3 regions of the Massilia varians genome follow, and region 3 is predicted to be linked to each of the others. Evidence: predicted binding sites of a transcription regulator. Region 3 holds the regulator's gene; each other region holds the start of a gene.
What was found. The regulator FNR, encoded in region 3, switches genes on or off when oxygen is low (the NO sensors DNR and NnrR bind a similar motif). The targets are predictions, from matches to a motif close to TTGATNNNNATCAA.
Positions count from the first base shown of each region.

Region 1 (3,938 bases), 260 kb from region 3:
CGGGAGCGCTGCCCGCCCGTGTCGAGACGCGCTTTCGCTACAACCCCGACGTGCGCAGCCTGCCAGCCATGGTACCGGCGATCATTGCCCTGCTGCTGCTGAACCTGCCGGCCATGCAGGCCGCGCTGGCGGTCGTGCGCGAGAAGGAAATGGGGCCGATCGTGAACCTGTACGTCACGCCCTTGCGGCGCAGTGAATTCCTGCTCGGCAAGGCGGCGCCCTACGTGCTGCTGGCCATGCTGAACTTCGCCTTGATGACGCTGCTGGCCGTGACGCTGTTCGGGGTGCCGCTCAAGGGCAGCCTGGCGGCCTTGAGCGCGGCGGCCTTCCTGTTCTGCATCTGCTCGACCGGGATCGGCCTGCTGGCCTCGGCTTTCACCCGCAGCCAGATCGCCGCGATCTTCCTCACCATGATCGGCACCATGCTGCCGGCGATCCAGTTCGGCGGCCTGATCAACCCGGTCGAGACGCTGGGGGGCGTCGGCAGGCTGATCGGGGAAAGCTACCCGGCCACCCACATGCTGAGCATTGCCCGCGGCGTATTCTCGAAGGCGCTCGGCTGGAGCGACCTGCGCGCCGATTTCCTGGCCCTGCTGGCGGCGCTTCCCGTGATCCTCGGCCTGGCGATCCTGGTCCTGCCGCGCCAGGAGCGCTAACGTGAATCTGTCCTGGAACAAGGTGTGGCGCCTCGGCATCAAGGAATGGTGGAGCCTGTTGCGCGACCCGGTTCTGCTGGGCCTGATCGTCTACAGCTTCACCGCGGCAGTGTATCTTGGCGCGACCGCCCAGCCCGATACCTTGAGCCGCACCTCGCTCGCCATCGTCGACGAGGACGGATCGGCGCTGTCGCTGCGCATCCGCCAGGCATTTCTGGCGCCGCAGTTCATCCCGCCCGAGACGATCGGGCTGAGGGAGCTCGATGCGCGCCTGGACCGCGGCAGCGCCACCTTCGTGCTGGTGATCCCGGCCGGCTTCCAGCGCCGGGTGCTGGCCGGGCGCGCGGCGGCGCTGCAGTTGAACGTCGACGCCACCCGCATGAGCCAGGCATTCTCCGGCAGCGGCTACGTCGAGCAGATCGCGCTGGGCGAAGTAACGGCCTTCGTGCGCGGCGTGCGGGTGCAGGAGGCCGCGCCCGTCGCGTTGACGGTTCGGGCGCGCTTCAACCCCGCGCTCACGCCCGGCTGGTTCGGCGGCCTGATGGAGCTGATCAACAATGTCACCATGCTGTCGGTCATCCTCAGCGGCGCCGCCCTTATCCGCGAGCGCGAGCACGGCACGGTCGAGCACCTGCTGGCGATGCCGGTGCGCGGTGCGGAAATCCTGCTGGCCAAGCTATGGTCGATGGCCGCGGTGGTGATGCTGGCGACGCTGGTGGCCTTGCTGGTGGTGCTGCGCGGCCTGTTGCAGGTTGGCCTGCAGGGCTCCTTGCCGCTGTTCCTGCTCGGGCTGGCGCTGCACCTGTTCGCCACCACCTCGCTCGGCATCCTGATGGCAGCCAGTGCGCGCGGCATGCCGCAGTTCGCTCTGCTGGTGATCCTGGCGCTGCTGCCGCTCCAGATGCTGTCGGGTGCGACCACGCCGCGCGAGAGCATTCCTCCGGTGCTGCGCGACCTGATGCTGCTGGCGCCGACCACCCATTTCGTGGACATCAGCCAGGCGATCCTGTTCCGTGGCGCCGGGAGCGAGGTGGTATGGCGGCCCATGCTGGCGCTGTTGGGAATCGGCACGCTGCTGTTCGCGCTGGGCCTGGCGCGCTTCGGCGCGGCGCTGCGGCCGCGCTGAGGCCAAGCGCCTACTTGCCGAGCGCCGTGCGCAACGGCTCGGACTGCGGCTCCGGCGTGCCGCCGTCCATCGCTTCTAGAGCCGTGATCGGCTTGCCGTAATAGGCGTGGGTCAGACGCTGGTTGTAGCGGATGCCGTCGATGGCGATCGTCGCCGCATTGCCGAACAAGCCCTTGCTGCCCGACCAGACCACCACGTCCCCTGCGGTCGTGCCCTGCGCCATGCGCGCATAGTTGATCACGGTCAGGCCAGCGTCGGCGTTGAGCGAAAAATTGTTGCGCTTGCGGAAGTGGTCGACCGCCTTCTGGTTCATCAGGAGCAGGGCAAAAGGCCCGCCCTCGGCGCCGGCCTGGAGTCCGAGGCTGATCCCGCCGATGGTATAGAACACGGGATTGCCCCAGCGGCCGTCCGCGTGGCGCGTCATCAGCACGCCCGAGCCGCCCTCGGCGCCGAGACCAAGCGCGGCGCGCCCATAGGTGGGAACGATGTACACCCCGCGCGCCCGGCCCAGCAGCGCGGCGATTGCTGGCGTTGCCGCCATGGTCCGTGCCACACCCGCGGCGTCGGCCACGCGCCGGGCGGCCGTTTCCTTGCGCTGGGCCCCGGTTTCGGCAGGCTGCGCGGCATTCGGCGTGCCCTGGCCAGCCCGGCTCTCCTGTGCCGCAACGGCGGCGGGTGCGCTCAGCAGGACAAAAACGGCGGCCGCCACGGCGCCGCGAGCGATATCGGTCAACATGCCGTTCTCCTTGTCGTGGTGATTGTTCCGGCAGCGTAGTCTGGCGCCCGAATGCGCGTTTGATATCGCTCAATCGAATTTCCCCGGGAAGACCGGCCCCGCTGCGCCGGCTCAGGCGGCATCCACCCGGCGCAGCAGCCACGACTTGGCAGCGCGGGTCAGCAGCGCGTAGCCGGCCAGGATTGCCGCCAGGCCCCACCAGTAGGCGGGCGGCAGCGGGACGGCGCCGAGCAGCGGGGCCAGCGGCGAGACGGGCAGCCACAGGCCTGCGCAGCAGATCGCCAGGCTGGCCAGCACCAGGGCCGCCGATGGCCGGTTGGCGTGGCCGGCTCCGGCGCCGGTGCGGATCACGTAGACGATCAGGGTCTGCGACAGCAGCGATTCCACGAACCAGCCGGTCTGGAACAATGCCGGCGCGTGGGCCGCGCCGAGGCCGAACCACAGCAGGGCGAAGGTGGCATAGTCGAACAGGGAACTGATCGGACCGAAGCACAGGACGTAGCGGCGCAGGGCCTTGACGTCCCAGTGGCGCGGGCGCGCCAGGAAGTCCGGATCGACCCGGTCGGTCACGAGCGCGGTCTGGGCGCAGTCGTACAGCAGGTTGTTGAGCAGTACCTGGACCGGCGCCATCGGCAGGAAGGGCAGCAGGACGCTGGCGCCGAGCACGCTGAGCATGTTGCCGAAGTTCGAGCTCGCGCTCATGCGGATGTACTTGACGATGTTCCCGAACACGCGGCGGCCGGCCAGCACGCCGGCGTCGACCGCGAGCAGGCTCTTTTGCAGCAGGATCAGGTCGGCCGACTCGCGCGCCACGTCGGCGCCGGTATCGACCGAGATGCCGACGTCGGCGGCCTTGAGCGCGGGGCCGTCATTGACGCCGTCGCCGAGCAACCCGACTACCCGGCCCTGGGCCTGGAGGCAGCGGATCACGCGGGTCTTCTGCGCCGGCGCCAGCTTGGCGAACACTGTGGTGCGCAGCGCCAGTCGGCCCAGTTCGACATCGTCCAGTTTGTCGAGCCCGCTACCTTCGGCCACCGCGCCCGGATCGAGGCCGACCATCCGGCATACGTGGGTGCAGACCGTCGCATTGTCGCCGCTGAGTACCTTGACGGCGACGCCGCGGGAGGCCAGGCCGGCCAGCGCGGCGCCGGCCGAGTCCTTGGGCGGATCGAAGAAGGCGATGTAGCCCAGCAGCACCAGGTCGCGCTCGAGTCCCGGGTCGGCAAGCGCGGTCTCGTCGTCGCGCAGCGCGCGCCACGCGATCGCGATCACCCGCAGGCCTTCCTCGTTCAGGTGTTGCGCCACCGTGCCCAGGGCGCCTGCGTGGGCGGCCTCGAACGGGGTCACGCCCTGCGCGCCCTCGGCGGCGCTGCAGGCGCTGCCGATTTCCTCGACGGCGCCCTTGCACACCAGGATGCGC
Region 1 covers NZ_AP026966.1:3,471,643-3,475,580, reverse strand. The annotation lists partial or broken gene MasN3_RS15580 (ATP-binding cassette domain-containing protein) at 1-656, shown strand, start outside; gene MasN3_RS15575 (ABC transporter permease) at 658-1,782, shown strand; gene MasN3_RS15570 (lipid-binding SYLF domain-containing protein) at 1,793-2,518, opposite strand; gene mgtA (magnesium-translocating P-type ATPase) at 2,630-3,938, opposite strand, start outside.
Region 1: MasN3_RS15570 (lipid-binding SYLF domain-containing protein) is a predicted target of FNR. The motif match lies at 2,578-2,591, and genes of this name have one in related genera.

Region 2 (3,938 bases), 1.2 Mb from region 3:
TGTCGATCGCGACGTCGTGCGCACCGGGCGCGCGGCGGGTGATGGCGAGCGGGCCGAGGGGCTGGTCGCCCGCGTGGGCGCCATAAGCGGTGACGGTCATGCTGGATCCTTCCATATTCTTGCAAAAGGAACATGATAACGGCTTGCGGTGGTAAAAAACCGATCGGAATTTGCATGGGCTTATGAATGCACGTCATGAATAACCGGGCTGATTCGTGCGAAAATTTGCATAATCCCGACAATATTCCCACCCATGGCGCGCGACAACATCAACGACATCCTCGTGTTCCTCGCCGTCGCGCGCGAACGCAGCTTCACCCGTGCCGCGGCCAGGCTGGGCATGAGCCAGTCGGCGCTCAGCCACATCGTGCGCTCGCTCGAGCAGCGCCTGGGCGTGCGCCTGCTCCAGCGCACCACGCGCAGCGTCTCGCCCACCGAGGCCGGCGAGCGCCTGATCCAGAACGTCGCCCCCAGGCTGGAAGAGATCGAGGCCGAGATCGCCGACATCAGCGACCGCGGCGACAAGCCGGTGGGCACCATCCGCATCACCGCGATCGACCACGTGATCGAACAGATCCTGTGGCCGCGCATCGCGCCGCTGCTGCCGCAGTACCCGGACCTGCACGTCGAGTTCAGCGCCGACTACCGCATCGTCGACATCGCCGCCGAACGCTTCGACATCGGCGTGCGCCACGGCGACCAGGTCGACAAGGACATGATCGCCGTGCGCCTGACCGCCGACGTGCCGATGCGCATCGTCGGCGCGCCCGCCTACTTCGCACGGCGCCCGCGGCCCGCCTCGATCGCCGACCTCATGAAGCACAACTGCATCACGCTGCGCCTGTCCAGCAGCGGCGGCATCTACGCCTGGGAGCTGCGCCACGCCGGCGAGGACATCGCGGCGCGGGTGCGCGGCCAGGCGATCTTCAACGATGTCGCCTACCACCTGCCGGCGGCGCTGAGCGGCAACGGCCTGGCCTTCCTGCCCGAGGACATGGTGACCGAGCACGTGCGCGCCGGCCGCTTGATCAGCGTGATGGAAGACTGGTGCCCGAGCTTTCCCGGCCTACACGCCTTCTACCCGAGCCGGCGCCATTCCGCGCGCGCGCTGGGCCTGGTCATCGACGCCATCCGCTACCGCGGCGCATGAACGGGGGAATTCGCTTCAAATTTGATCTGCATCAGCCGCACGCCTGACGCAGCCTTGTACTCGGCGTAGAGTCCTCGCTACCGGGGCCCGGCCCCAGCCTATAGGAGAGCTGCCGTGTACAAGACCATCATTGTCCATGTCGACGAAAGCCCGCTGCTCGAGGCCCGCCTGCGCGCCGCCGCCTGGCTCGCCAACAGCCACGCGGCCCACCTGGTGGGCTGCGCCGCCACCGGCATGTCCTGGCCCGCCTACGCCATGCTCACCGGCTCGATGGCGGTGTCGCCGGTCGCCGAATTCGACTCCCTGCGCAGCAGCGCGCGCGCCAGCCTGCAGCGCTTCGCCGAGCGCGCCGCCCGGCTGGGCGTGGCTTCGATCGAGGAACGCCTGGTCGAGGACGAGAATCGCGACGCCCTGCTGCTGCAGGCGCGCTATGCCGACCTGGTGGTGACCGGCCAGGACGCCGGCGACGAAGCCACCGTGCGCGGCCTGCCGCAATACCTGGCCATGCACGGCGTGCGCCCGGTGCTGGTGGTGCCGCCCTCCTACGACGGGGCGCCGATCGCCGACGAGATCCTGGTCGGCTGGGACGGCAGCGCCCAGGCGATCCGCGCCATCGGCGCCGCCATGCCGCTCCTGGCTCGCGCCGCCACGGTGCGCCTGGCGCTGGTGAACCCCGAGCTCGAGTCCGGCCTGCACGGCGAGGAGCCGGGCGCCGACATGGCGCTCTACCTGGCGCGCCACGGGGTGCGCGTCGAGGTGCAGGTGGAACGCAGCGGCGCCGCCGTGGGCGACGCCCTGCTCGGCCTGGCGCGCGCCAGCGGCGCCGGCCTCCTGGTCAGCGGCGCCTTCGGCCACAGCCGCTACCGCGAGATCGTGCTGGGCGGCGTGACCCGCCTGCTGCTCGACCGCGCGCCGCTGCCGGTGCTGTTCGCGCACTGAAGCGCGGCGCTCAGCGCCTGCCCGCCGCGTGCTCGAGCAGCCAGCGCTCGATGGTGTCGCGGTGCGCCTGCGAGGTCAGGTGCACCTGGGCCGGCTCGACGACCAGGGTGCGGGCGGAAGGAATCACGTTGTACACCGCGAAGGTCGAGGTCGGCGGCGTGACGGTATCGTTGTAGCCGGCGTAGTACAGCACCGGGGTGCGCAGGCGTTTGGCGAAGTTCACGGTGTCGTAGTAGGCCGAGGTGGCGGCTTTCGGCTCCACCGGCTGGTCGCGCCGACGGCCCTCGCCGTCCTTGCGGAACAGCCCGGGCCAGCCGCCGGCGCGCTCGTGCAGGTAGCCGGTGACGTCGCTGTAGGCCGGGTAGGACGCGATCGTCAGCGTGACCCGCGGATGCAGGGCGCTGGCCATGATCGCCAACTGCCCGCCCTGGCTGCCGCCCTGGGCGGCCAGCTGCCTGCCGTTCCACTTCGGGTGCTGGACCAGGTAGTCGAGCGCGCGCAGCGTTCCCAGGTAGACCCGGCGGTAATAATACGCCTGCGGATCGTCCAGGTTGAAGCGGTTGTAGCCGTCGAGCGCGCCGAAGTTGAGCTGCTCGTACAGTTCCGCCGGCAGGTCCACCGGGATGCCGTGGATGCCGATCTGCAGGGTGATGAAGCCTTTCGCGGCCAGTTCCGGCGTGCCCTTGTAGCCGCGCACGCCGGCGCCCGGCACCTGCAGCACCGCCGGGAACGGCCCCTCACCGCGCGGCACCGACAGCACCCCATACATGCGGGTGCTGCGCGTGCCCGGTCCCACGTTCTGGAAGCTGAGGTAGGACACCTCGACCTCGGGCGTGGACAGTGCCGGGGCCGGCACCAGCCGGAACGCCGGGTCGACCGCCGCCAGCGCGCGCTGCTGCGCCGCCCAGAAGGCATCGAAGTCCCGGGGTTCAAGCTGCACCGGGCGCAGCTCCAGCGGGCTGAAGGCCGCGGTCGCCGTCGCTTCGACCGCACGGCCGTCGATGCTGGCGCTGACGATGCAGCGGACAAAGCCCGGCTTGTCCGTGCCCGGCGCCGCCAGCAGCAGGCCCTCCTCGGGCACCACCGCGCTGCGCTCCGGCCCTTCCAGCATGTCCGGTCCCAGGCGATACCTGATGCGGATGCCCTCGCGCGGATACGGCTTCTTGTCGATCCGGACCTGGAACTGCGCCGCTTCGCCGGCGCGGTAGGTCCAGTCCGGACGATCCAGGCTGACCGTCAAGGGCAGGCCGGTGGGGGCCGCCGGCGCCACCTGCACCACGGAGGGCGCGGCGGCCACGGCCGGCGCGATCCAGGCCACATGGGTGAAAAGGCCGAGGGACAGCGCAAACAGCATGTGCAGCTTTTTCATGGTGATGTCCTTATCAACTGGGACACCCCGTTCACGCGCAGCACGCCGGTCTTCATGGCGCGAGAGCGCCGCTCAAGCCACCCGTCCGGGCCGTCAATGACGCCCGTGGCCCCTGGACGCGCACCAGCACGCTGGCGATGCCGGCCTCGGTGGCCACCTGCGCACTGCCGACGATCTCGGTCCCCGGACCGGCGCTGAAGGCCACTTCGCGTCCGCTCACGGGCACGGTGGTGCCGGCGGCGTCGAGCAGGCGGGCGCGTACGAAGACCAGGTCGCCCTTCGCCGCCGGCACGCCCATGTCGTCCAGCGCCAAGGCCAGCCGCACCGGCGCGCCGGGAGTGCGCACGCGGTGCTCGGCCACCACGCGCCCGCTCGAATAGGCGCGCGCCACCAGTTCGCCGGGCGCGAAGCCGCCGGTGTCGAATTCGAGCGGCGGATGCGCCAGGCGCGGGTGCGAAGGCGACGGCCGGCCTTGCTTGC
Region 2 covers NZ_AP026966.1:2,496,277-2,500,214, reverse strand. The annotation lists gene MasN3_RS11380 (NAD(P)-dependent alcohol dehydrogenase) at 1-100, opposite strand, end outside; gene MasN3_RS11375 (LysR family transcriptional regulator) at 254-1,150, shown strand; gene MasN3_RS11370 (universal stress protein) at 1,265-2,089, shown strand; gene MasN3_RS11365 (acetylxylan esterase) at 2,100-3,458, opposite strand; gene MasN3_RS11360 (glycoside hydrolase family 2 TIM barrel-domain containing protein) at 3,511-3,938, opposite strand, start outside.
Region 2: MasN3_RS11370 (universal stress protein) is a predicted target of FNR. The motif match lies at 1,172-1,185, and genes of this name have one in related genera.

Region 3 (3,938 bases):
ACAGGGCGTTGCCGACCACGGAACAGAGGATCCCGACCGCCGTCACCAGGCCCAGGAAGCGCAGCCACTCGGGGCCCGTGTGCGGCGTGGCGCCGACCGCGAAGGCCGGTGCCGCCAGCAGCAGGGCCTGGGCGCCCGTCATCACCCCCACCAGCAGGCTCCATTCCTTGGCCGAGATGCCCTCGAGGCGCGCCAGCCAGCGCCGGTTGGCGACCGCATAGAAGGTCCACGACAGCAGCGCGCCGACCGCCGACAACAGCCCGGTGATCGCGCCGCCATCCAGGCAAGCCAGCGCGTCCCGGCTGATGCAGGCCAGGCCGGCCCCGCCCAGCAGCAGCGAAGGCGCCAGACGCCGCAAGGGCACCGCGTCGGGTTCGCGCAGGCCCGCCAGCGTCACGGTGATCGGCAGCAGCCCGATCACGATCGAGGTCATGGCCACGCCCCCCAACTGCACGGCCTGGGCCAGGAACAGGTAGTAGACGATGTTGCCCGCCAGGCTGAGCCAGGCCAGGCCGCGCCAGTCGGCCGGGGTCAGGCGCCGCCTGAGCCGCGGCCAGGCGCGGGCGACGAGGAGGGCGGCGACCAGGCCGTAGGCGAGGTAGCGGCCCGCCGACAGCTGCAGCGGCGAGAAGCCGGGCGCCAGCTCCGGGGCAAGGAACACCAGGCCCCAGAAGGCGCCCGCGGCGATGCCGGCGCCGATGCCGAGTTGCGTGGTATGGGTTCTGGTGTGTATCTGTGACAGCATGGCCGATCTCCGTGGGAAGGGAGATTGTCGGCCGGATGCCGGCGCGCTTCTTGACCGCCGCTACTGGATCTTTGACAGATTCTCTCGATACGCGCGCCGGTAGGCGGCGGGCGTGCTGTCCATCGCCCGGCGCATCGCGCGCGTCAAGGCGCTCTGCTCGGAAAAGCCGGCCGCCAGCGCGATTTCGGCCACCGGGCGCTTGCTGGCACGCAGCCGTTCGCAGGCGTAGCGCAGGCGGCAGTCCAGCAGCCAGTCGTGGGGCGTGCTGTCGTGCTCCTCACGAAACAGGGCATGCACGCGGCTCACGCTCAGGCCGGCCACGCGCGCCATGGCCTCGGTGGTCCACGGCAGGCCGGGTTCGGCCTCGATGCGGGCCCGCAGGGCGGCCAGGCGCGAGCGCGGTGCGGGCGCGCCCAGCGCCAGGGTGTCGAGCAGCAGCGGCGTCCAGCCGGCCAGCATGGAAGGGGCGGGGGGCCGGGTGGCGGCCAGGATGCCCATGAATTCGACCAGCTTGCGGGCGGCCGGACCGATGGCGCCGAAGGGCTGCTCGAGCAGGCGCTGCCAGGGCCCCGCGGCGAAGGTTTCCGGGCCCAGGTCGACGATCAGCGACTGGTTGGCGACCGCACTGCACTGCGAGTGCCAGGCGCGCGGCGCCACCACCGCCACGCGCAGCGGATCGAGCCGGGCCTGGCGGCCTTCGATCTCGAGCGCGACTTCGCCGCTCACGGGCAGCACCAGCTGGCCGAACTCGTGGCGGTCCGCGCTACGGGCGGCGCCATAGCTGCGCAGGTGCAGATCCAGATGCGGGGCGGGCGGCAGGGCGGCCATCCTGGGCAATCCTAGCCCATCGGGCTGCAGACCTCGGTGCCGGCGGCCAGCGCCTTGAGCCTGGCCGGATCGAGCAGGGTGACCTCGCGCTTGTCCACCTGCAGCCAGCCCTGCTTCTTGAAGCGCGACAGCAGGCGGCTGATGCTTTCGATGGTGAGCCCGAGGTAGTTGCCGATGTCCTCGCGCGACATGCGCAGCTGGAAGCTGGTCGGCGAATAGCCGCGCGCCGCGTAGCGTGCCGACAGGTTGACCAGGAACACGGCGAAGCGCTGCTCCGCACGCATATTGCCGAGCAGCAGCATGACGTTCTGCTCGCGCGTGATCTCCTGGCTCATGATGCGGTGGAAGTGGCGCAGCAGGGCGGGGACGTGGCCGAACAGCTCTTCGAGGCGCGCGAACGGGATCTCGCACACCTCGCTGTCCTCGAGGGCCACGGCGTCGCAGTGGTGGGTGCCGCTGATGGCGTCCATGCCCAGCAGCTCGCCGGCCATCTGGAAGCCGGTGATCTGGGCTTCGCCGGCGGCGTTCACCTGGTAGGTCTTGAAATGGCCGAAGCGCACCGCGTACAGGTTGCGGAAGGGTTCGCCCATGGCGTACAGGCGCTCGTCGCGCGCGAGGCGGCGGCGGCGGCCGATGATCTGGTCGAGGCGGTTGATGTCGGCATCCTCGAGCCCCATCGGCAGGCACAGCTGGTGCATGCTGCAGGCGCTGCAGCTGGCCTTGAGGGCCTGGATGACCGGCGCTTCGCCCGGAAGCGAGATGGGTTGGTTCATGGCAGGAAAACGAAAATGCTGACGCGGCCATTATAGACAAAGGCCGCGTCCGCGGGTTTTATTTCCCTACCGCAAGCCTGTTACAGGTGATGCCGGTGTTGCGCCTTCATCCTGTAGTACTCCTGCCGTCCCTTGGCCTGCACGGTCGCGGCGATCCCGGCCGCTTCCAGCGCCGCCTGATTCACGCTGGCGAAGGCGTCGGCATCTCCCTTGAGCGCTTCCACGGCCTGCTGCGCCTGCGCGGTGCCGGCCAGCGCCAGCCCGAAGGTGGCCGACACCGCGAGCTCGGCGGCCAGGGTGTCGAGGCTCGGCGCCACCACCTCATGCTGCGCCTTGGCCGCCTGCAGCTCCGCGGTGGCCTGGGGCGCCGCCAGCGTGCGCGCCAGGCCCATGTCGCCCGCGACCCGCGCCAGGTAGTCGAGCGCCGCCCGGCTGCCGGAGCGGTTGGCCAGGTCGCCGAGACGCAGCAGGGCCGTGTTCTTGGCATTGAACACGGCGCGACCGGCGCGCGGCTGCTCGATGAAGTCGATCATCGGCTGGACTGCGATCTCGCTGCCGATGTAGCCGAGGGTGGCCACGATCTGGGTCAGGAACTCCTCGTGCCGTTCCGGTTCGTCCACCAGCCACTCGAGCAGCAGGCGGGCGTCCTTCTCGCCGTACTGCGAGGCCAGCTCCCAGGGCACGCCTTCCACCCAGTGCCGGGAGACGAAGTCGCGCACATCGGCGGGCAGCGCCATGCCGCCCGCGCCGCAGGAGCAGCCGCCGGCGGGCATCACCTGGCCGCCGATGCTCAGCGGGCCCGAAAGGAAAGCCGAGGATTCCGCCGCGTTGACCACGTTGTGGTCGACCCCGACGGACGGGTACATGACCGCGCGCGGGTCGTCGGTGCGGTGGCTCAGGCCGCAGTTGTGGCCGTACTCGTGCACCCAGATCAGGCCTTCCTGGTTGGCCGTGAAGCGCACCGCGGCCACGTTGACCGAGGCGCTGCCGACCGGGGCGCAGCCGATGATGCTGTCACCGGGGCCGCCGCACCAGCGGATGGCCTGGACGACCTTGACGCCGCTGCCGGCGTTCAAGAGCGCAGTCAGGTCGCTCGAGGTCTGGATGGTCCCGGGGACGTTGGCCGGTAGCAGCCGGACCGCGCCGTTGCGCACGAAGCGGACCGGGGTCGCGACGTCCGGCCCGCTGTCGTCGTTCTGGAGGATCGTGCCCATGTCGGCGAGGATCCGGTCGGCCTCGGCTTCGCTCAGGGCTACGCTGCTGTGGCGGTGCACCGTGACCGAGACCGTGCGTAGGCTGGGCGGCGCGGCGGGCGGATTGACGATCAGGTAATCGACGTAGAGCGAGATGTCGGCGCTCCACTCGATGTTGACCCAGATGTCGACGCCGTTGGAACGCGGCGCGACGTTGTGGACGGTGTAGCGGGCCGCGCCGATGAACTTGCCGGCGGGCGGACCGCCCGGCACGCCTTCGCCGATGGCCACGAAGACCTGCGAGCCGGGCTGGATCAGGTCCCAGCCGAGGCGCAGCAGCCATTCGCCGCGGCGCATGCCCCAGTCGTGGCGGTAGGTGAAGCCGGTCCCCTGCAGCGC
Region 3 covers NZ_AP026966.1:3,735,294-3,739,231, reverse strand. The annotation lists gene MasN3_RS16790 (DMT family transporter) at 1-745, opposite strand, end outside; gene MasN3_RS16785 (helix-turn-helix transcriptional regulator) at 806-1,573, opposite strand; gene fnr (fumarate/nitrate reduction transcriptional regulator Fnr) at 1,585-2,346, opposite strand; gene MasN3_RS16775 (hypothetical protein) at 2,427-3,938, opposite strand, start outside.